Regions from separate parts of the Pseudomonas sp. F007 genome, predicted to be linked through region 3. Evidence: predicted binding sites of a transcription regulator. Region 3 holds the regulator's gene; each other region holds the start of a gene.
What was found. Region 3 encodes FliA, which starts transcription of late flagellar genes. Its sites were predicted from a motif close to CTAAAGTTTNNNNNNNNNNNGCCGNTAA; they were not measured.

Region 1 (7,277 bases), on a different contig from region 3:
CGCGGGAAGTTGCCTGACCCCAAGGTCAGTGCTAGGTTTAGCCCACCGCCCGTGTAGCTCAGCCGGTAGAGCAGCGCACTCGTAACGCGAAGGTCGCAGGTTCGATTCCTGTCTCGGGCACCAATCAATGAATTCAGCTGTTGCCTGAACCCTCCGCAAGTCCAAGTTATCCGCATCGAGTGGCTTTCTGGTTGTCCGTCATTTGCCAAGCCCCCGCTTTATGGCGCCTTCCTCATGATGACTCGCAGCTCACCCGCATCTGGGGGGATGGCCCCCCCTAGTTGGGCGATCCAACGCACCATCGTTTGCGCCATTCTTCGGCGGACCGCTCTGCGACAAGTGCTTGCGTCTAATTGTATCTAATTGTTTCAGTCTGGCACGAAAGCGGCTCTGCACCCCACAGGCTCAGGATTTCTGTTTGGCGACTGTGTCCAAAACCGGCCAGCACAGCGCCTTCCGGATATCTGGAGGTTGAAGGGGTGATTGCGTACCGACGGTACTCATCTGAATCGTTCATCCCTCTTCATCGAGCCCATGCAATGCTCGCCCTGCTCTGAGTGTGTTGAGCGGGACCCAGTGCATGACCCCCTAGACGAGCAAATGACCGGTATCTGATCCCGTCCACTCTCGGAGAGCACCATGGGCTTATTTGCACAATCCAGATCGCTTGCCGCGCCTCCAATCCCTAAACACTCGACAGGCGCCATCATTCGTCCCGCACTGATTGTCAGTGCGCTCGCCTTGGCAATGCTCCTTGCCGGCGGCGGCGCTGCTTATGCCGCCAAAGGGGCACCTGGTGGCGGGGGAGGAGGGGGCGGCGGAGGGACCGCCAAACCCCCAACCAAGGGCTTAACAGCGCCCAATCCAGTCGCCACGCTTCCTGACCCGGTATTCACGGATCCCAAGGCCATTCACGGGTTTGACGTGACCGGCTTCATTCAAGACATGACCGTGGCCGTGGATGCCACCCAAGCAGGCTGCCCAAAAACCACCGACCCCAGCCGATATGGCGGTACGGTCCAGGTCAACGGTGTCACGATAAAAGTACCTTGCAACACTATCATCCAGATGCCGGCCAACACCTTGACCTGGGCCGAATTCGTCAATGGAGGAAGGGCGTCGCCGCTTGGCCTGGTTCTCAATAAATTCCCTGCGCCCTACCCGTCGTACGAGATTCATGTGATTGGCAATACGGTGCTGCGAAAAGCACCGCCCAGTACCGAACTCGATAAAGTCGCCGGGCTGATCTTTGTCTCTCAGCAGTCAGCCAACTCCGGCCAAGGCTATATCAGCCGAATCGACTATGTGAACGGCAACATCGAAGTTGACAGTGGCGATCCGTTGAAGCCGACGATCATTCAGATCAACGACCCGTTTGGGCGCTTCGGCATGGCCCATACCCCGGATGCGCGATTCTCCGTCGATGATGCCAACCCGACCATCCATGCCGCCACGGGCTACCCGATGTGCGTACCTCGCTCGGCGGATGGCGACCCACTTTGCCCGCAGAAAAACCGGCCACTTGCCGCGACTGCGACAACCACCAACAACTGCCGCAACTTCGCGCAGGCCGGCGTACCGATACCCAGTTCCGGAGACCTTACACCTCCGAGCGTGGGCCAGACCTATTGCAGCCAGTACGTCATGAAGGAACCCACCAACGCAATAATCGCCTCAGCGACGGAACCCGATGCGACCCAGCAGGCGCCGTTCGAGGTCGGCGACTTCATCACCTATTCCGGCACGTTGGTCAAATCGAACAACGGCGCTGCGGACCTTATTTCGGCGCACACCATTGAGGCCAACGTCGGTATCTATACCCAGCCCGGTACCAAACCGAGCTATCTGGCTATCGGTGAGTTCGGCATTGGCACGGCCGACCCTTCGCCGACCGCAGTCAATGGCGCACTTCAGGAAACCCAGGATCGTATGTTCCTGGAAACCTCGACGACCGACGTGCGGACACCCGTCGACATCTACCTGGTGGACGTCGACGCGAGCGGCAAGCAAACCAACCGCTGGGTGACACCTTATGAAATGACGGGTGAGTGCAACCCCGCGACGTTGCCGCTTGCTGCCAATTGCCTGGGCTTCACGGGTGGCATCACGACACAGTTCTCGGGAGCCCAGCCGCAGCGTGCCAGGCTGCGGGCGACCAAGGCGCCCCTCGGCCTTCTCAGCCAGCCAACCCGTACCCTGCGTGTCGTGGCGCGTTCCATGTGCACACCGGATAACATCGACGCGTGTCTTGTAGCGGCCAGTGCCGACAACCAGAAAGTGGCTAACGGTCTGATTCCAGGACAGTATCTGGCGCCAGTCTTTGAATTCATCTTTCCGGAAAATGTCATGCCAGGCGATCCGATCGTCCCTAATGATTTCTGGCACCTGCCATTCCTGCGAAACGGCGAAGGTGCCGGCGTCGGCCCGCTGGAGCCTACTCCATGGTGATAGGCACCTGACTTCTCCTGGGTCAAATCTGGACAGCCCGGATCGCAAGATCCGGGTTTTTTATTGTGCAGGGCAATCGCAGCCAGGTTTGCGCCACTCATGACTTATCCGCCATTTACTGGTATTCATTGGCACTGGTTGGGTACAGTTGGAAGCCCTTCCGATAGGGTAGTTTTCAGTTGGGAAGGCTTTGCCTTGATACAGCCTCGAAGGAAGCCGACAAACGCGGGTGTTTGAAGGTGCCGTTCGATTCCAGTCCAGGCACCAGGCACCGCTTGTTTTCAAATGATCCCGAATGGTTCCGAAGGCCAGGTAAGCCAGATAGCACGCGGTTTATTTGCGTCAGAGAGATCCTTGATGATCCACATCCATCTTCCATTCCCCAGATCAACGAGAACGTCATGACCGACAAGACATTGAGCCAAGAAGCCAGGCACGAAAAAGCACTCAAGCAGTACGCACTGGAAACGCCAGATTTGATTGAAGAGATCAAGGACTTGAGTCCTGACGATCAGAAAGATCAGATCCAGTGGGCGTTCGAGGATGAAGCCGAAGCCCAGGGCTTGCAGCCGTGGGAGCTGACCCTCAAGTACACTTCGACGCCAGAAGAGTTCGAAGCGCAGCGCCTTGTCTTGCACAAGGAAGCGGCAGAAGTGCTGGGCGTCGAGTGGGAAGAGTACTGCGAGATGAACAATCTTGTAGTTTAGATGCAGTTGCGAGCGGCAAGCTTCAAGCTACAAGACGCGGCAAGTCTGCCTTGACTTGCCGCTTGTAGCTTGCAGCTTCTAGCTGTTCTCAAATCGCCAGACGCATCGAAAGATCGACTGCTTTGACATCCTTGGTCATCGCCCCAATCGAGATGTAGTCCACGCCGGTTTCGGCGATCGGCCGCAAGGTGCTTTCGTTGACCCCGCCGCTGGCTTCCAGCTTGGCCTTGCCCGCATTCAGGCGTACGGCTTCGCGCATGTCATCCAGGCTCAGTTCGTCGAGCATGATGATATCGGCGCCTGCAGCCAGAGCTTCCTTGAGCTCCGACAGATTCTCCACTTCGACTTCCACCGGCTTGCCCGGGGCGATCTTGTGCGCGGCGGCGATGGCCTGGGCGATGCCACCGCAGGCGGCGATGTGGTTTTCCTTGATCAGGAACGCGTCATACAGGCCGATGCGATGGTTGTGGCAGCCGCCGCAGGTCACCGCGTATTTCTGCGCCAGGCGCAGTCCCGGCAGGGTCTTGCGGGTGTCGAGCAGTTTGACCTGGGTGTCGGCGACGAAGTCGGCCAGGTATTGCGCGCGGGTGGCCACGCCGGAGAGCAACTGCATGAAGTTCAACGCGCAACGCTCGCCGGTCAGTAGCGAGCGAGCCGGGCCTTCGAGGTGAAACAGCACTTGATTGGGATTGACCCGCTCACCGTCGCGCACCTGCCAATGCACGGCAACGCGGGGATCGAGCTGGCGAAACACCGCATCGACCCACGCGGTACCGCTGATGACCGCGGCGTCACGGGTGATGATGGTGGCCTTGGCCAGGCGCTCGGCGGGGATCAGCTGCGCAGTGATGTCGCCGCTGCCGATGTCTTCCAGCAACGCACGGCGCACGTTGGCTTCGATTTCGGCGGTCAGGTCGGCGAGGCGTAGATTCGGCATAACGTGCTCCACAAACAAAGTGGCCCGATTATAGGGCAAGTGATCGCAACCGGGGGGGCGATCACGGCATACTGAAAGCTGTCAAAGCCGTTGTCGAAGGAACCCGTATGCAGTTGGACCGCGCGAGCGGTTGGTTTGATGGGGTGCAGCACTGCCCGTCACCCAACTTCAATGCCCGCCCCTCAGGTGAAGTTTCCCTGCTGGTGATCCACAACATCAGCCTGCCCCCGGCGCAATTCGCCACGGGCAAGGTGCAGGAATTTTTCCAGAATCGCCTGGATGTCACCGAACATCCCTACTTTGCAGGGATTGCAGACCTGCGCGTGTCGGCGCACTTTCTGATCGAGCGTGACGGTGCCATCACCCAGTTTGTCTCCTGTCTCGAGCGCGCCTGGCACGCCGGTATCTCGCTGTTTGACGGGCGCGAAGGTTGCAATGATTTTTCCCTGGGCATTGAGTTGGAGGGCACCGATGATCTGCCGTTCACCGACGCCCAGTATCGGGCGCTGTCGGCCCTGACCCGGCAGTTGCAGGCTGCGTACAGCGCCATCACCACCGAGCGTATCCAGGGCCACAGCGACATCGCCCCGGGACGCAAGACCGACCCTGGGCCGGCATTCGACTGGGCGCGCTATCGTGCTGCGCTGGAGCAAGGAGAAACACAATGAGTTTTGTGGTGTTGTTGCTGGCTGTATGGATCGAGAAATTCTCGGCGCTGCGCCATCGACTGCAGCGTGATGGCGGCTGGCTACGGGAGCTGGGCAAGTTGGAAAGCAGTCCGCGCCTGGCCAATCGGCCCTGGCTGGTAGTGGTGCTGTTGATTGTGCTGCCGGTGGCCTTGCTCGGCCTGTTGCTGCTGGTGCTGGAACCAGTGGCCTATGGCTTGCTGGCATTGCCCGTGCACTTGTTGGTGGTGATCTACAGCCTGGGGCGTGGCGACCTGCTCGGCGAACTGGGGCCATTTCGGGACGCCTGGCGCCGCGAAGACCTGCAAGCGGCGGCGCATGTCGCCCAGCGTGACCTGAGTATCTGCGCCGACAGTGGCGAACAGCTGCTGCAGCAAGTCCAGAGTCATTTGTTGTGGCAGGCCTACCAGAGCTTTTTCGCGGTGATTTTCTGGTACTTCCTGCTCGGACCGGTGGCGGCCCTGAGCTATCGCTTGCTGGCCCTTGCGGCTGAGCACAGCCAGAATCCTGCGGTCGCCGAGCGCGCGGGCCAGCTCCGGCACGCCTTCGACTGGTTGCCGGTGCGCCTGTTGGCGGCGAGTTTTGCCTTGGTCGGCAACTTCGTCGCGGTCAGCCGGGTCATGCTCCACGAGCTGTTGAACTGGAACATCAGCGCCGCGCAACTGATCGACAAGGCCGGCAAGGTCGCCGGCGAGATACCGCCGCCGGTCACAGGGCCCGAAGGCATCAACAGCCTGGATCAGCTCTGGGAGTTGCTGTTGCGCGCGGCCGTGGTCTGGTACGCCGGCTTTGCCCTGTGGACAGTACTGCTCTGAAGGATTGTTAGCCTCCCGTTGGTCAGCGAGACGGTCCATTCGACGTCTCGCGCCGACCGTTAACCTTAAGTTACAAAAACTCCCGCCGATTTAAGTTATACAGAAGCAGCGCGCCGTAGTGGCTATCTGCCGTGTCTGCGCGCCTGCTCATAAAAATAAGAAACGAAAGGGGGACTTCTTGTGAAGAGTTTGCTCTATCCCGCCGTGGCCCTGATGAATCGCCTGAGCTTCGGCATGAAGTTCAGCCTGATCAGTGTGCTGTTCCTGGTACCCATGCTGGTCACCAACTTCTATCTGGTGCGCGACTCCTATCGTGAATTCCACGGTACCCGGGTAGAGCTGCAGAGTCTCGACCTGCTCGGCAGCGGCCTGGCCCTGCGCCACGACCTGGAAACCTTGAACAATCTGGTGCAGATCAACACCACCCTGGGCCAGTCCGGCAAGGCCGGGGCGATCGAAGCGACCATCCGCACCCTTGAGCAGAAAATCCTCGAACGTCTGCAAAATCTGTCAGCGATGAGCAGCGATCCGGAGCAGGTCCGCGTCTTCGAGAGCAAGCGCGACGAAATGCTCGCCGCGTTCAAGGCGCAACAGGCGGAGACTTCCCTGCAAAGCAAAAGCGCGCTGATCGGCAAGCTGCTGGGCAATGCACAAATCTTCGGGCAATTGATCGCCAGCCAGGCCGGCCTCAGTCGAGACAATCAAAGTGATATTCGCCAACTCAGTGAGCTGCTGACCACGGTCACCCCGCGTATCACCCAGATCATCGGCGATGGCCGCGCCATGGGCGCGTACTCCCTGGGCCAGGGCTTCCTCAATTCGGCCTCCTCGACGCGCTTCGATGAATTGCTGGCGCAGATGGAGAAGCTCCAGGCCGAGTATGGGCTCAAGGTTCAGGACGCATTGGGTGCCAGCACTGCCGCACGCCAGGCTCTGGAGTCGGTGGCCAATGCCAGCCAGGCCACCCTCAAGCAAGCCAGCGAGCTGTTTGAAGAGCAGGTGGTGATGGCTGACACCCTCGATGCGCCCTGGCAGGGGTTCTACGACCAGGCCACCGGCCTGATGGACAAGACCTACCAGCTCAACGAGGCGACGCTGCAGTTTCTTGCCGTGCAACTGCAGCAGCGCCTGGAGCAGAACCGCACGCATATGGTCCTGCAGGCGGTAGCGTTGTCTGTGGTGTTCGTGCTGATTTTCTACCTGTATGGCGGTTTCTACGCCTCCACCCGCACCACCCTCAAACGCCTGGGTGGGGTGATGGACAAGGTGGCGGGCGGTGATATGACGGTGACCTTCAACGCTCACAGTCGCGATGAACTGGGGGAGTTGGGCAATGTGTTCAATGGCACCGTGGCGAAGATTCATGACCTGATCGAGCTGGTGGGCAAAACCGTCAACGAGGTCGAGCGTCAGGCCGGACAAGTGCAGAGTGTGTCGGCCCAGAGTAACCAGGCGGTGGCCGGCCAGCGCTCGCAGATTGAACAGGTGGCCACGGCCATGAACCAGATGTCGGCTACCGCTCAGGAGGTCGCGCGCAGTGCTGCAGCCGCAGTGAGCAGTGCGCAGAGCGTCAATGATGAAACCATCAGCGGTCGCGGCCTGGTTGAGTCCCAGCAAGGCAGCATCGCCCAACTGGCCCAGGAAATCGACGCCTCGGTGCTGGTGATCAATCAACTGGCCAGCG
Region 2 (7,277 bases), on a different contig from region 3:
AGACCGATGCTGAATTTGCCTCCGCGACTGAGCTCGCGCCTCAACAGTGCGCAGTTTGCCAATCTGCACACCTTCCTGGTGGCCGCGCGGCACCTGAGTTTTGCCCTGGCCGCCGAGGAATTGTGCGTCACCCCCAGTGCGGTCAGCCATCGTATTGCCCGGCTCGAGCAGGCCCTGGACTTGCGCCTGTTCGAGCGCCTGACCCGGCGTGTGCGCCTGACCTGCGAAGGCGAGCGAGTGTTCGCAATTCTCGAAGGGGTGATGGGGCAACTGACCGAGGCACTGCAGCAGTCACCCCAGGCCGAACTGTCCGGCTCGGTGGCCTTGTACGCCCGGCCATCCGCCGCGCAATGCTGGCTGGTACCGCGCCTGGCCGACTTTCACCAGCGTTACCCGAACATTGCCCTGGACATCCGGGTCGGCAACGACGCCATCGACTTTCGCACGCAAAACATCGACCTCGCCTTGCTGTATGCCAATGGCGAGTTTCCCGGGCTGGTCAGTCACCCGTTGATGAGCGAGACCATTGCCCCGGTCTGCAGCCCGCGATATGCCGAGCGCCACGGTTTGTGCGACACCCCGCAGAACCTGCGGCACTGCACCTTGCTGCACGATGCACTGGCCTGGGACAACGCGGTGTATGACGCCGAATGGCAGCTCTGGGCGCAGCAGCAAGGGCTGCTGGACTCTCTGCCGCAACGCGGCCTGACCTTTGATCGTTCAGACCTGTGTGTCACGGCGGCGATCAACCATGCGGGGATCGCCATCGGCCGCCAACGCCTGGTGCAGAGCCGGGTCGACCAGGGTGAACTGATCCTGCCGTTTGGCGGTTTCACCCAGCCCGGTCGCTACGATTACTTCCTGGTCCATCCCCATCGCCAGCCCATGCCGCAACGGGTGCAGGTACTGATCGACTGGCTCAAGGAATGTGCCGGGCAAGGGTTGCCCGGCTGATCAGGCGGTTTGTCGGCGCATGGTCATGATGGCCGTGCCGAAGAAGATAAAGGTCGAACCCACGATTCGATTCAGCCACCGGGAAAACACCGGGCGGGTCAGCACGCCTTTGGCGCGGGAGGCGAGTTGCGCATAGAGGCTCAGGGAGAGCAGCGACAGCGTCATGAAGATCAGGGTCAGCACCAGGAACTGCGGCAACAGGGCCGCGCTCTGGTCGATGAACTGGGGAAACAGCGCGGTAAAGAAAATCGTCGCCTTGGGATTGGTCGCGGCGGTGAGGAACGCCGACTTGAACAGCTTGAAGCGCGAAGGCGCCTGGCTGCTTGAACCACCCTCGATGGGCTCGCTGATCAGCGGGGTCTTTTTCAGCAGCTGTTTGGCGCCGAGATAGAACAGATAACCGGCACCGGCGATTTTCACCGCGTTGAAGATCAGCTCGGAACTGGCGATCAAGGCGCCCAGGCCAAGCATCGCGGCGGCGGACATGCAGAACAGTCCGCTGATATTGCCCAGGGACGACCAGAGGGTGGATTTAGTGCCGTAGGCCAGGCTGTTGTGCAGCGCCATCAACGTGGCGGGGCCGGGGCTGGCCACGGAAACTGCAGCGACCAGGGTGTAGGCAAGGATCGAGTGAACTTCCATTTTCTGAACTCGTAGGACGGGAGAGCGTTGATTTTACGTGCAAATGTCCGACTGACAACGGCTAATTGCAGGTCAGATTGACCGCCTTGGCCGCGCGCTGCAGTTCCAGCTTGATGTCGACCGGAATCTTCTGCTTGACCAGGCGCTGCTCGAGGAACACCTGCTCACCGCGGGTATCCACCTCGGCGTCCAGTGCCGCGACCTGGGACTCGATGGCGGCCGCGTGGGCGTCGATCACCGCATTGACCTCTGCCTCGCTATGGGCACTGTCCAGCGCCTTGATCAACGCCGCCACCTTGGCCTCCTCTTCCCGGGTGTAGCCGTCGATCGACAAGCCTGCCGCCATCGCCCGCGCGCGAATTTCCACGCCCTTGAGCGCCTGGCGAGCGTCGTTGCACAGCGTATCGTGACGCGGGGGAGCCACCACGATCCACTGCAGCAGGGCAAAGCCCAGCGTGCCGATCGACAGCAAGCTGATACCCACGATCAATCTGCGCGTCATGGTCGCGACCTCGAACCGCCGGGGAGTAAAAGCGCGAATGGCATCGCATCGACTCTTGTTGCCGAAATCCAAGCGTAGCATCGGATCGGCCCGGCCTTGTTCGCCTCCCGTCAGTGACAAGAGGCGCCAGGCCCGGCAAACGTGACCCACGCTCGCAGGCGCAGCGCCGGTCACGGGTGGAAGGTGCGGCCCAGTGCGTCCAGGCGCGTGGCGATGGGCGGCAGGCGCTGGCTGCTCTGCGACAGTGTGCCGATATCCTGCGCGGTGCTCCTTGCGATGTTCTGCACCGACTGCAACCGGCCGACGATTTCCTCGTTGGCCGTGGCTTGTTCACGGGTGGTGGAGACAATGCGCCCGTTGAGCGCGTCGATGTGGCCGATATCGACGCCCACCGCCTGGAGCATCTCGGCCGCCTGACGGCTGTCCTCGACACAGCGCTCGACGCCGGCATGGCTGTCGTGCATGGCGTCCACCGCCTGGCGACTGCCTTGCTGCAACGCTTCGATGATCGCGCGGATTTCCCGGGTCGAGAGCGCCGTGCGTTGCGCCAGACTGCGAACCTCATCGGCGACCACGGCGAAGCCGCGACCTTGATCACCCGCACGGGCGGCCTCGATGGCGGCATTCAGCGCCAACAGGTTGGTTTGCTCGGCAATGCTGCTGATCACTTCCAGTACTGAGCCGATCTGTTGCGCCTGACCTGCCAACGTATCCATGGTCGCGCTGGTGCCGCGGATCGACGCGGCCAATTGGCCGATTTCCTGCTGGGCGCGATTGACACTGGCCTGGCCCCGACTGATTTGCGTGCTGGCCTGGCCGGCATGCACCACGGCCTGTTGCACCTGTACCGCGATATGCCCCATGGCGTCACCCATGCGCTGCATGGAGGTCTCCATCCGCGATATTTCTGTCAATTGGTGTCTGGCGCCTGTTTCCAGGGTGCTGCTGGCCCGGGCCAGCTCATGGCCCAATTCCCCCAGCCCTTGGGAGTCGCGGGTGACCCCGTCGATCAGTTGGGTGATCTGGCTGAGGAACAGGTCGAAACGCTCTGCCAGCGAGACATGGACGCGGCTGGCCTGAGCGTTGTCGGCCGTACCCGAAAACTGCGTGGTGGTGGCGAGCATGCGGTCGAGCATCTCTTGTGCTTCGACTGCTTCAGCCTGGCTATGAACGGCGAGATAGAGCAAGGCGACGGTTTCCATCACTACATAGAAGGCATGCACGAAGACCATGCTCCAGCCGCCGTGATGCTCCATCACAAACACCGCAAACCCCTGATGCTGAAGGATATGGAACAGCACGTGATGGGCGGCGATGGTGGCGGCGGCAATCAGGATCGGCAGCCAGTCGCGATAAAAGGTGAGGACCGCGAGCAAGGCGAAAATGCCGAAGTGCGCTTCGATCAATCCCTGGGCCTGGTTGATGTGCAGGGCGGCCATGACCATGAGGCCCACCGCCAGGGCACAACGCATCACGCGTCTGCCGCCGATGGCGCGGTAGAGCAGGGTCAACAACAGGCTGGTGCCGCCACCGATCCAAAGGGCCTGGCCAAGTGTGTCATGCCAGAACCCAAGGCCCAGGGCGAAGATAAACATCAACCAGGTCAGGCCCAGCATGATCCGGTCGGCCTTGCGGTAGTGCTCGAAAAAACGCGGAGGTTGGACCATTCACTCTTACTCCATTGATTGAGTCAGAACCAAACAGACAACAGGTACCACGTGAAATAGACGGCTGCGGTGGGGCGAACGAACGCTGCAGGCATTGGGGAAAACGCCCGGTCTGGAATCGATTATCGGCAAGCAGTGGGGGCGCTTTAGTCGCTGTTCAGCGCCAGTCCGGTGTTTGGCCGATTAACCCGGCAGTTACTTTCAGATCAGCAGATCGACGGTCTGCAACATCCGCCGATACGGCGACTGGGCGTGGCCCATTTCGAAATGAATGGTCTCCACCAGGCACTCGAGGAAGCGCTCGGCCGCCGGGCGCAACGGCTGGCCGCTGCGGCTGATGGCGCCGACCGCGGCGCTGCCGATCGGCTCGCGCAAGGGCAGGGCGGTGAGGCCTTCGCGCTGGGCACAGAACTCCACCAGGGGCCAGGGAAAGACGCTGAGCATGTCGGTGTCGCGCAGCAGGCTCAAGGTGATCGACAGCGAATGGGCGAAATGCACGTGGCCCTGGGTGGAAATCGTGCTGTCCTGCTGCGAGGTCATGATCCAGTCCGCTGCCGCCAGTTGCGCCATGCTGCGGCTGTCGGCCAGCGGGTGTTGCTGGCGGGCGACCACCGCGCAGTCGGCGGTAAACAGCGGCAGGTAGGTCAGGTCGCTGCTGGAAAAACGCGTATCCAGGCGGCCGATGAACAGGTCGACGCTGGCATCGCGGACCATCGGGCAGGCCACCGACGACAGGCCTTCATACAGCTCCAGTTGCACCTGCGGGAACAACTGGCGAAAGCGCACGATCGCCTTGGGCATCAGGGTCATTGCCAGCCAGGGCGTCACCGAAACCGCCAGGCGCCCCACCAACTCGCCGCTGCTGTCGGCCAACACCTGGCGCGCGCTGACCATCTGCGCCACCAGCAGGCGCGCCTGGATCAACAGCTTCTTGCCCAGCTCGGTGAAGGCGATTCCCGAGGTATTGCGGATCAGCAGCTGGGTCGCGGTGTCGGCCTCCAGCTTCTGCAAGGCCTTGGTCACGGCGGCCGGCGAGGTGTCCAGGCGTTTTGCCGCGCCGCGGATACTGCCGGCGTCCGCCACCGCCACAAGTGCATTGAGTTGATAAAACTTCATGCTTGCTCCCGCTGTTAACCCTGGGTTGCCCTGTTGACTTTCAATTGCCTGTTGGGCGATGCCCGCGCGCTTTAAGCTCGAGCCCACACCGACCTGGCCTGCAACCCCGAATGGGGCTGCCGGACCGTAGCAGAAAACGCCCTGGCACTTTGCGCAAAAGTTGCCTGGCGTTCAACAAGGATCGAGCCAGCCATGCCCCAGACCCTCCCGTTGTTGCAAGAGATCGAGCAGGAAATGCGCGAACTGCGCCAGCAGATCCACGCCCACCCCGAGTTGGGGTATCAGGAGGTCGAAACCAGCGCCCTGGTGGCCGAGCGCCTGACCCGCTGGGGTTACCAGGTGACCCGGGGGCTGGCGGAGACCGGCGTGATCGGCACCTTGAAGAAAGGCACCAGCTCCCGGGTGATCGGCATTCGCGCCGACATGGACGCGCTGCCGATCCTCGAGAAGACCGGCTTGCCCTACGCCAGCAAGATCCCCGGGAAGATGCACGCCTGCGGGCATGACGGGCACACCACGATGCTGCTGGCGGCGGCCTATGCCCTGGCCCACGACCACCCGTTCGATGGCACCGTGCACCTGATTTTCCAGCCGGCCGAAGAAGGCCTGGCCGGTGCCCGGCGGATGATCGAGGAGGGCGTGCTGCAGCAGTTTCCCTGCGACGCGGTGTTTGCCGCGCACAACATGCCGGGCTACCCGGTGGGCACGCTGGGCTTTCGTGCGGGGCCGTTCATGGCGTCTGCCGACCAGGTCACGGTGACCATCCATGGCGTCGGCGGCCACGGTGCCATGCCGCACCTGACGGTCGACCCGGTGGTGGTCTGCGCCAGCATCATCATGGCCTTGCAGACCATCGTCTCGCGCAACGTCTCGCCCCAGGACATGAGCGTGATCACCGTCGGCTCGATCAACGCCGGCAAAGCCTCCAACGTGATCCCCGACAGTGCGCAGATGCTGATCTCGGTGCGTGCCCTGAACAACACGGTGCGCGACCGCCTGGAAAGCCAGATCAAGCAGTTGATCCATGCCCAGGCCCAGGCATTCGGCGCCACTGCCGAGATCCACTACAGTGCCGACTACCCGCTGCTGATCAATGACGCCGAGATGACCCGTTTTGCCAGCCAGGTCGCCACCGATTGGCTGGGTGAGGACGAGGTGTTGAACGATATCGTGCCGTTCAACGGCAGTGAGGATTTCGCCTATTTCCTGCAGAAATGCCGCGGTTGCTACCTGATCATCGGCAATGGCGATGGCGAGAAAAGCTGCATGGCCCATGACCCGCGCTACGACTTCAACGACGACATCCTGATTCGCGGCGCTGGCTTCTGGGTCAAGCTGACCGAAGCCTTCCTGGCGCTGAACCCTTGAATAACGACCCGAAAACCGTGAATAACCCATAACAATGAGGTCATCATGCAGCTATCCAGACGTTCCCTTCGCGCCCTGTTGCTGGGGCTGATCATCACGCCGCTGGCCCAGGCACAGCCGGTGATCAAGTTCGGTGTCGACCCCAGCTACCCGCCGTTCGAGCAGAAACAGCCGGACGGCTCGCTGAGCGGTTTCGACATCGACCTGGGCAATGCGCTGTGCGCCGAACTGCAGGTCAAGTGCATCTGGGTCGAGCAGAATTTCGACGGCATGGTCCCGGCCCTCAAGGCGCGCAAGTTCGACGCCATCCTCTCGGCCTTCAGCGCCACCGCAGTGCGCCGCCAGCAGGTGGATTTCAGCGACAAGATCTACACCGCGCCCTCATCCCTGGTGGCGAAAAAGGACAGCGGCCTGCTGCCCACCGCCGAATCGCTGGCCGGCAAATCGGTGGGCGTGGTGCAAGGCACCCTGCATGAGAGCTTCGCCCGGGCGCAGTGGGGCAACAAAGGCGTGAACATTCACACCTACCAGACCCAGGACCAGGTGTTCTCCGACCTGATCAATGGCCGTCTCGATGCCAGCTTCCAGGCTTCCGTACAGGCCGATGCCGGCTTGCTGCAAACACCCCAGGGCCAGGGCTTCGCCTTCGCCGGCGAGCCGATCACCGACAAGAGCATCATCGGCGACGGCGTGGCCATCGGCATTCGCAAGAACGAACCGCAGTTGAAGGAGCAACTGAATACCGCCCTGGCGAACATCCGTCAGTCCGGCGAATACGATCAGATCGCCAAGAAGTATTTCAACTTCGACATCTATGGAGAGTGACATGAGCCGACTCGACGACCCTGGCTTCGCCTGCCCGATCGATGACGAGGCGGTGCGCGCCTTCCAGACCCACGGCGCCGTGTGCATCCGCAATGCCTTCAGCCCGGAGCAGATCAACCTCCTGACCCGAGGGATCGAAAGCAACCTGGCCAGCCCCAGCCCGCGCGCGAAGGTGGCGAGCAGCGCCAGCGATCCGGGCTGGT
Region 3 (7,277 bases):
CTGCTCGGCCGCCAGCACCACCTTGCCGCCCCGGGACTTGCCCGAAGCTTCACGTTCTTCCGGCGACTCGATGCCGTGGTCGACCGCGTTGCGCACCAAGTGCACCAGCGGGTCGGCCAGGGCTTCGACCAGGTTCTTGTCGAGGTCGGTGTCTTCGCCGACCAACTCCAGGTTGATCTCTTTCTTGAGCTGACGCGCGAGGTCGCGAACCAGTCGAGGGAAACGCCCGAAGACCTTCTTGATCGGCTGCATCCGGGTTTTCATCACCGCGGTCTGCAGGTCGGCGGTAACCACGTCGAGGTTCGACACCGCCTTGGACATGGCCTCGTCGCCGCTGTTGAGCCCCAGGCGCACCAGGCGGTTACGTACCAGCACCAGCTCGCCGACCATGTTCATGATTTCGTCGAGGCGCGCGGTGTCGACCCGCACGGTGGTCTCGGCCTCGCTCGCCGGTTTTTCCGCTGGCGCCGGCGCCGCAGCCCGGGCCGGTGCCGGCTTCGGCGCCGGCGCCTTGGCTTCGCTGACGGCCGCGACCGGCTTGGCCACAGGTGCCGCCACCGGAGCGCTGGCCACCGAGGACTCGGCAGTGCCGACCTCGGGCGAGAACTTGCCCTTGCCGTGCAATTCGTCGAGCAGGGATTCGAACTCGTGATCGGAAATCAGATCGCTACCGACGGCCGACGCTTGCGCTTGCACTGGCGCCGGCACCGAAGCAATCGCCGACTCCAGCGCGTCAACTGCAAACTGGCCCTTGCCGTGCAACTGGTCGAGCAGGGCTTCAAATTCGTCGTCGGTAATTTCGTTGCTTTCAACCGCCGCAGCCGCGGGTGCCGGTTCTGCAGGCTGCGCCGCCGAGACCAGGGAATCGACGGCGAACTGACCCTTGCCGTGCAGTTGATCGAGCAGCGACTCGAACTCGGCGTCGGTGATTTCATCGCTGCCGCTGGCCGCTTCCACGACCGGCGCAGGGGCTGCTTCGGCCTGCTCCTTGACCGCGTTCAGCGAGTCGAGCAGCAGTTCGAATTCATTGTCGGTGATGTCACCCGAATCGCTGGCCGGCACCGGCTCAGCCGCGACCGGCGCCACTTGATCCGCCGACTGCGGTTCCGCCAGGCGCGCCAGGGCGGCCAGCAGCTCAGGGGTGGCAGCGGTGATCGGCGCGCGCTCACGCACTTCGCCGAACATGCCGTTGACCGCATCCAGTGCTTCCAGGACCACGTCCATCAGCTCCGAGTCGACGCGTCGCTCACCCTTGCGCAGGATGTCGAACACGTTCTCGGCGATGTGGCAGCACTCCACCAGTTCGTTGAGCTGGAGGAAGCCGGCGCCTCCTTTTACAGTGTGGAAACCGCGAAAAATGGCATTGAGCAAATCCGCGTCATCCGGTCGGCTTTCCAGCTCGACCAGTTGCTCGGACAGTTGCTCGAGAATTTCGCCGGCCTCAACCAGAAAATCCTGAAGGATTTCTTCATCGGCGCCGAAGCTCATGAATGGGTGCTCCTAAAAAAGGTCTGAACCTAGAAACCCAGGCTCGAAAGCAAATCGTCGACATCGTCCTGACCGGACATCACGTCTTCACGTTTATCGGCATGAATCTGCGGACCTTCACCCTGCGCCGTATGTTTTTGCGGATTTTTTTCGGCAAGGATCGCTGCGCGGTCATGTTCGATGCCGGCGAAGCGGTCGACCTGGCTGGCCATCAGCACCAACTTGAGCAGATTGCTCTCCACTTCGGTGACCAGTTGGGTCACGCGCTTTATCACCTGACCGGTCAGGTCCTGGTAATCCTGGGCCAGCAGAATGTCGTTGAGGTTGCTTGAAACCATCTGGGTCTCGGTCGCGCTGCGGGTCAGGAAACCGTCGACCCGGCGAGCCAGCTCGCGGAACTCTTCGGCGCCGATTTCCCGGCGCATGAAACGTCCCCAGTCGGCGCTCAGGGCCTGGGCGTCGGTGCTCAGGCCATTGACCAGCGGCGTGGCGTTTTCCACCAGGTCCATGGTGCGGTTCGCTGCGGCTTCGGTCAGCTTGACCACATAGCCCAGGCGCTCGGTGGCGTCGGTGATCTGCGAGACCTCCTCGGCTTGCGGCATGTGCGGATCGATCTGGAAATTGACGATCGCGCTGTGCAGCTCACGGGTGAGCTTGCCGACTTCCTGGTACAGGCCGCGGTCACGGGTCTGGTTGAGCTCATGGATCAATTGCACCGCGTCGCCGAACTTGCCTTTCTCAAGGCTTTCGACCAGTTCGACCGCGTGTTTTTTCAGGGTCGACTCGAAATCGCCCTGTGATGTTTCCTGTAGTTCCATAGCTCCCCCGTGGCGCCAATCATCAACCGATGCGTTCGAAGATTTTCTCGATCTTCTCTTTCAACGCCTGCGCCGTGAACGGCTTGACCACATAGCCGTTTACCCCGGCCTGGGCGGCTTCGATGATCTGCTCGCGCTTGGCTTCGGCAGTCACCATCAGCACCGGCAAGTGCTTGAGTTTTTCGTCGGCGCGCACGTGGCGCAGCAGGTCGATGCCGGTCATGCCAGGCATGTTCCAGTCCGTGACCAGAAAGTCGATGCTGCCGCTGTTGAGCAGAGGAATGGCGGTATTGCCGTCGTCTGCCTCGACCGTGTTGGTGAAACCGAGGTCACGCAACAGGTTCTTGATGATCCGCCGCATCGTTGAGAAGTCATCAACGATGAGGATTTTCATGTTCTTGTCCAATTCGACCTCCAAGCAGTCTTAAACGCGCCCAGCACCTGGGCACGCCATTCAATCAATCAGGCAGAGCACTCGACCACGGTATGGAGCACAACGGATGAGCAGCGGACCGGCTTGTCGCCGCCCCACTGTCGTACGCAGTGTCCCCACACTGCTGTCAGCGCGCTCGCCACTCTCCCAAACGCCCCCGCAAACGGGCCGCGCACTGGCTGTGTAACTGGCTGACCCGCGACTCGCTGACCCCCAGTACCTCGCCGATTTCCTTGAGGTTCAGCTCTTCGTCGTAGTACAGCGCCAACACCAGTCGCTCACGCTCCGGCAAATTGGCAATCGCGTCCGCCAACGCTGCCTGGAAGCGCTCGTCTTCCAGGTCGCGCGACGGCTCTTGATGAGCACTCGCGCCATCCTCATGCAGCCCTTCATGCTCGCCGTCCTGCAACAGGTCGTCGAAGCTGAACAGGCGACTGCCCAAGGTGTCATTCAAAATCCCGTAGTAATCATCGAGACTCAATTGGAGTTCGGCCGCAACCTCGTGATCTTTAGCGTCACGTCCGGTTTTAGCTTCAATTGTGCGAATCGCATCACTGACCATACGGGTATTGCGGTGGACCGAGCGTGGCGCCCAGTCCCCTTTGCGGACTTCGTCGAGCATCGCGCCCCGAATACGAATCCCGGCATAGGTCTCGAAACTGGCGCCCTTGCTGGCGTCGTACTTGGTCGACACTTCCAGCAGGCCAATCATCCCCGCCTGGATCAGGTCCTCGACCTGAACGCTGGCCGGCAAACGCGCCAGCAGGTGGTAGGCAATACGTTTTACCAGTGGCGCGTAACGCTCGATCAGCTCGTACTGCGCGTCACGCGCCGACTGCTTGTACAGGTTGTAACCGCTCGCGGTCATAGCACCGGACCCGCGGTTTGTTGCACCAGACGCTCGACAAAAAACTCCAGATGCCCGCGCGGATTGGCAGGCAATGGCCAGGTATCGACTTTCTGCGCGATGGCCCGGAAAGCCAGGGCGCACTTGGAACGCGGGAACGCTTCGTACACCGCGCGCTGCTTCTGTACGGCCTTGCGCACGCTTTCGTCGTACGGCACCGCACCGACGTATTGTAGGGCGACATCCAGGAAGCGATCCGTGACCTTGGTCAACTTGGCGAACAGGTTGCGTCCCTCCTGCGGGCTCTGCGCCATGTTGGCCAGCACGCGGAAACGATTCATCCCGTAGTCACGGTTGAGCAGCTTGATCAGGGCGTAGGCATCGGTGATCGAGGTCGGTTCGTCGCAGACCACCAGCAGCACTTCCTGAGCCGCGCGGACGAAGCTGACCACCGATTCGCCGATGCCAGCAGCGGTGTCGATCACCAGCACGTCGAGGTTGTCACCGATGTCGCTGAAGGCCTGGATCAGGCCCGCGTGCTGCGCCGGGCTCAGGTGCACCATGCTCTGGGTGCCGGAAGCGGCCGGCACGATGCGAATCCCGCCAGGCCCCTGCAGCAACACGTCGCGCAGTTCGCAGCGGCCCTCGATCACGTCGGCCAGGGTGCGCTTGGGCGTCAGCCCCAGCAGGACGTCGACGTTCGCCAGACCCAGGTCGGCGTCCAGCAGCATGACGCGCCGCCCGAGCTCTGCCAGAGCCAGGGACAAGTTCACTGAAACGTTAGTCTTACCGACGCCACCCTTGCCGCCGGTCACCGCGATCACCTGTACGGGATGCATGCTGCCCATGTGCTTTCTATACCTTGTCTTGCTTAGACGCGGGCTACATGACTGGCTGCGCGTTCGCGGGCGAACAATGCATGGCAGGCCATCGATGTAGATACAAATCTAGTCATTAATACCTCAGCCAACCCGTTGGGCAGGACTGTGGTAGAGGTCAGCGAACATATCAGCCATGGCTTCTTCGCTGGGTTCTTCCTGCATTTGTACACTGACCGCACGGCTCACCAATTGGTGCCGGCGCGGCAAGTGCAGATCGTCCGGGATCCGCGGTCCATCGGTCAGATAGGCGACCGGCAATTCATGACTGATTGCCAGGCTCAACACTTCGCCCAGGTTGGCCGTCTCGTCCAGTTTAGTCAGGATGCAGCCAGCCAGCCCGCAGCGCTTGTAACTGTGATAGGCGGCGGTCAACACCTGCTTCTGGCTCGTGGTGGCCAGGACCAGATAATTCTTCGATTTGATCCCGCGCCCGGCAAGGCTTTCCAGCTGCATGCGCAGCGCCGGGTCGCTGGCCTGCAGGCCGGCGGTGTCGATCAGCACCACGCGCTTGCGCAGCACCGGCTCTAGGGCCTGGGCCAGCGATTGACCGGGATCCAGGTGGGTCACCGAGACGTTGAGAATCCGTCCCAGGGTCTTGAGTTGTTCCTGGGCGCCGATGCGGTAGCTGTCCATGCTCACCAGGGCAATGTTCTGCGAGCCGTACTTGAGCACGTAGCGCGCCGCCAGCTTGGCCAGGGTGGTGGTCTTGCCCATGCCGGCCGGGCCGACCATGGCAATCACCCCGCCCTCTTCCAGCGGCTCGACCTCAGGGGTCTGGATCATCCGCGCCAGGTGCGCCAGCAGCATGCGCCAGGCCTGGCGGGGGTCTTCAATACTGGTCGTCAGCTCCAGCAGGTCGCGCGACAGCGGGCCGGACAAGCCTATGCGCTGCAGGCGACGCCAGAGGTTGGCCTGCTGCGGATGGCGGCCTTGCAGCTGGTTCCAGGCCAGCGAACCGAGTTGCACTTCCAGCAGTTCGCGCAAGCCATTGAGCTCCGAGCGCATGGCGTCGTAGGCCCGTGGATCGATGCTCGCCGCCGGGGCGGGGGCTGGTGCCGGGCGTGGTGGCTCGGACAGCGTCGGCTCGATCAGCGGCTCGGCAGCAGTCAGCGGCAAGCCGGCGAACAGTTGGCGACTGGCATGCGGGCCGGCTTCGCCTTCGCCACGCAGGCTCAGTTCGGCCTGGGCGGTGACGATCCGCGACTGGGTCTTGCGCAGCTCATCTTCGAGCTCGACGTTCGGCACCCGCGGCGCCAGCGCCGAGAGTTTGTAATCGAGGGCAGCCATCAGCTCGACACCGCCGGCGATCCGGCGGTTACCGATGATCGCGGCATCGGCGCCCAGCTCATCACGAACCAGTTTCATGGCCTGACGCATATCGGCGGCGAAAAAACGCTTAACTTGCATAAACCACTACCTCAGCCGTTGGGCCCTACTGTCGCAACGATGGTCACCTGCTTGTTGTCGGGTATCTCCTGATACGCCAACACGTGCAACCCCGGGACTGCGAGACGCCCGAAGCGCGAGAGCATCGCGCGTACGGGACTGGCTACCAACAGAATCACCGGGTGACCTTGCATTTCCTGACGCTGCGCGGCGTCGATCAACGAACGCTGCAGCTTCTCGGCCATGCTCGGCTCCAGCAAGACGCTCTCATCGGCGCCTTGCCCTGCCTTCTGAATACTGTTGAGCAATATTTGTTCCAACCTTGGCTCCAAGGTGATCACAGGCAGCTCGGACTCAGTGCCTACAATGCTTTGCACGATAGCGCGAGACAGGCCAACGCGCACGGCGGCGACCAAAGCGGCGGTATCTTGACTCTTGGCGGCATTGTTCGCGATGGCCTCGGCAATGCTGCGGATGTCGCGCACCGGCACCTGCTCCGCCAGCAACGCCTGCAACACCTTGAGCAGTTGCGACAGCGAGAGCACACCCGGCACCAGCTCTTCCGCCAGCTTCGGCGAGCTTTTCGCCAGCAATTGCATGAGTTGCTGGACTTCTTCGTGGCCGATCAGTTCGCTGGAGTGCTTGTACAGAATCTGGTTCAAGTGCGTCGCTACCACGGTACTGGCATCGACCACGGTGTAGCCCAGCGACTGCGCCTGGGAACGCTGGCTGACCTCGATCCACACCGCCTCCAGGCCAAAGGCCGGATCCTTGGCGGTAATGCCATTGAGGGTACCGAACACCTGCCCGGGGTTGATCGCCAGCTCGCGGTCCGGGTAGATCTCCGCTTCGGCGAGGATCACCCCCATCAGGGTCAGGCGATAGGCACTGGGCGCCAGGTCGAGGTTGTCGCGGATGTGCACGGTGGGCATCAGGAAACCCAGATCCTGGGAGAGCTTCTTGCGCACCCCCTTGATCCGCGCCAGCAATTGCCCACCCTGGTTGCGATCCACCAGCGGGATCAGGCGGTAGCCGACTTCCAGGCCGATCATGTCGATCGGCGTGACGTCGTCCCAGCCCAGCTCCTTGGTCTCCATGGCCCGCGCCGGCGATGGCAGCAGCTCCTGCTGACGCTTGGCCTCTTCCAGGGCCTGGACCTTGACGCCGTTCTGCTTCTTCCAGAACAGGTAGGCACCGCCGGCAGCAATGGCGGCCATGCTGAGGAACGCAAAATGCGGCATGCCCGGGACGATACCCATGATCGCCATCAACGCCGCCGACACCGCCAGCGCCTTGGGCGAGGCAAACATCTGCCGGTTGATCTGCTTGCCCATGTCCTCGGAGCCCGAAGCACGGGTCACCATGATCGCCGCAGCAGTGGACAACAGCAGTGATGGCAATTGCGCCACCAAACCGTCACCGAT

Region 1: the regulator FliA is predicted to act here: its motif matches at 5,658-5,685, upstream of ACZYR5_RS27905 (methyl-accepting chemotaxis protein).
Region 2: the regulator FliA is predicted to act here: its motif matches at 3,888-3,915, upstream of ACZYR5_RS14640 (methyl-accepting chemotaxis protein).

Annotation. Positions count from the first base shown of each region.
Region 1 is NZ_JBVATA010000013.1:26,503-33,779, reverse strand. It holds tRNA gene ACZYR5_RS27935 (tRNA-Thr) at 48-123, shown strand; gene ACZYR5_RS27930 (hypothetical protein) at 640-2,448, shown strand; gene ACZYR5_RS27925 (DUF6388 family protein) at 2,850-3,155, shown strand; gene nadC (carboxylating nicotinate-nucleotide diphosphorylase) at 3,244-4,092, opposite strand; gene ampD (1,6-anhydro-N-acetylmuramyl-L-alanine amidase AmpD) at 4,200-4,760, shown strand; gene ampE (regulatory signaling modulator protein AmpE) at 4,757-5,593, shown strand; gene ACZYR5_RS27905 (methyl-accepting chemotaxis protein) at 5,774-7,277, shown strand, end outside.
Region 2 is NZ_JBVATA010000005.1:402,288-409,564, reverse strand. It holds gene dsdC (DNA-binding transcriptional regulator DsdC) at 7-954, shown strand; gene ACZYR5_RS14650 (LysE family translocator) at 955-1,596, opposite strand; gene ACZYR5_RS14645 (hypothetical protein) at 1,658-2,098, opposite strand; gene ACZYR5_RS14640 (methyl-accepting chemotaxis protein) at 2,269-3,765, opposite strand; gene ACZYR5_RS14635 (LysR family transcriptional regulator) at 3,967-4,881, opposite strand; gene ACZYR5_RS14630 (M20 aminoacylase family protein) at 5,074-6,249, shown strand; gene ACZYR5_RS14625 (ABC transporter substrate-binding protein) at 6,295-7,074, shown strand; gene ACZYR5_RS14620 (phytanoyl-CoA dioxygenase family protein) at 7,076-7,277, shown strand, end outside.
Region 3 is NZ_JBVATA010000007.1:204,157-211,433, reverse strand. It holds gene ACZYR5_RS18815 (chemotaxis protein CheA) at 1-1,488, opposite strand, end outside; gene ACZYR5_RS18810 (protein phosphatase CheZ) at 1,518-2,306, opposite strand; gene ACZYR5_RS18805 (chemotaxis response regulator CheY) at 2,329-2,700, opposite strand; gene fliA (RNA polymerase sigma factor FliA) at 2,867-3,607, opposite strand; gene fleN (flagellar synthesis regulator FleN) at 3,604-4,434, opposite strand; gene flhF (flagellar biosynthesis GTPase FlhF) at 4,549-5,874, opposite strand; gene flhA (flagellar biosynthesis protein FlhA) at 5,886-7,277, opposite strand, start outside.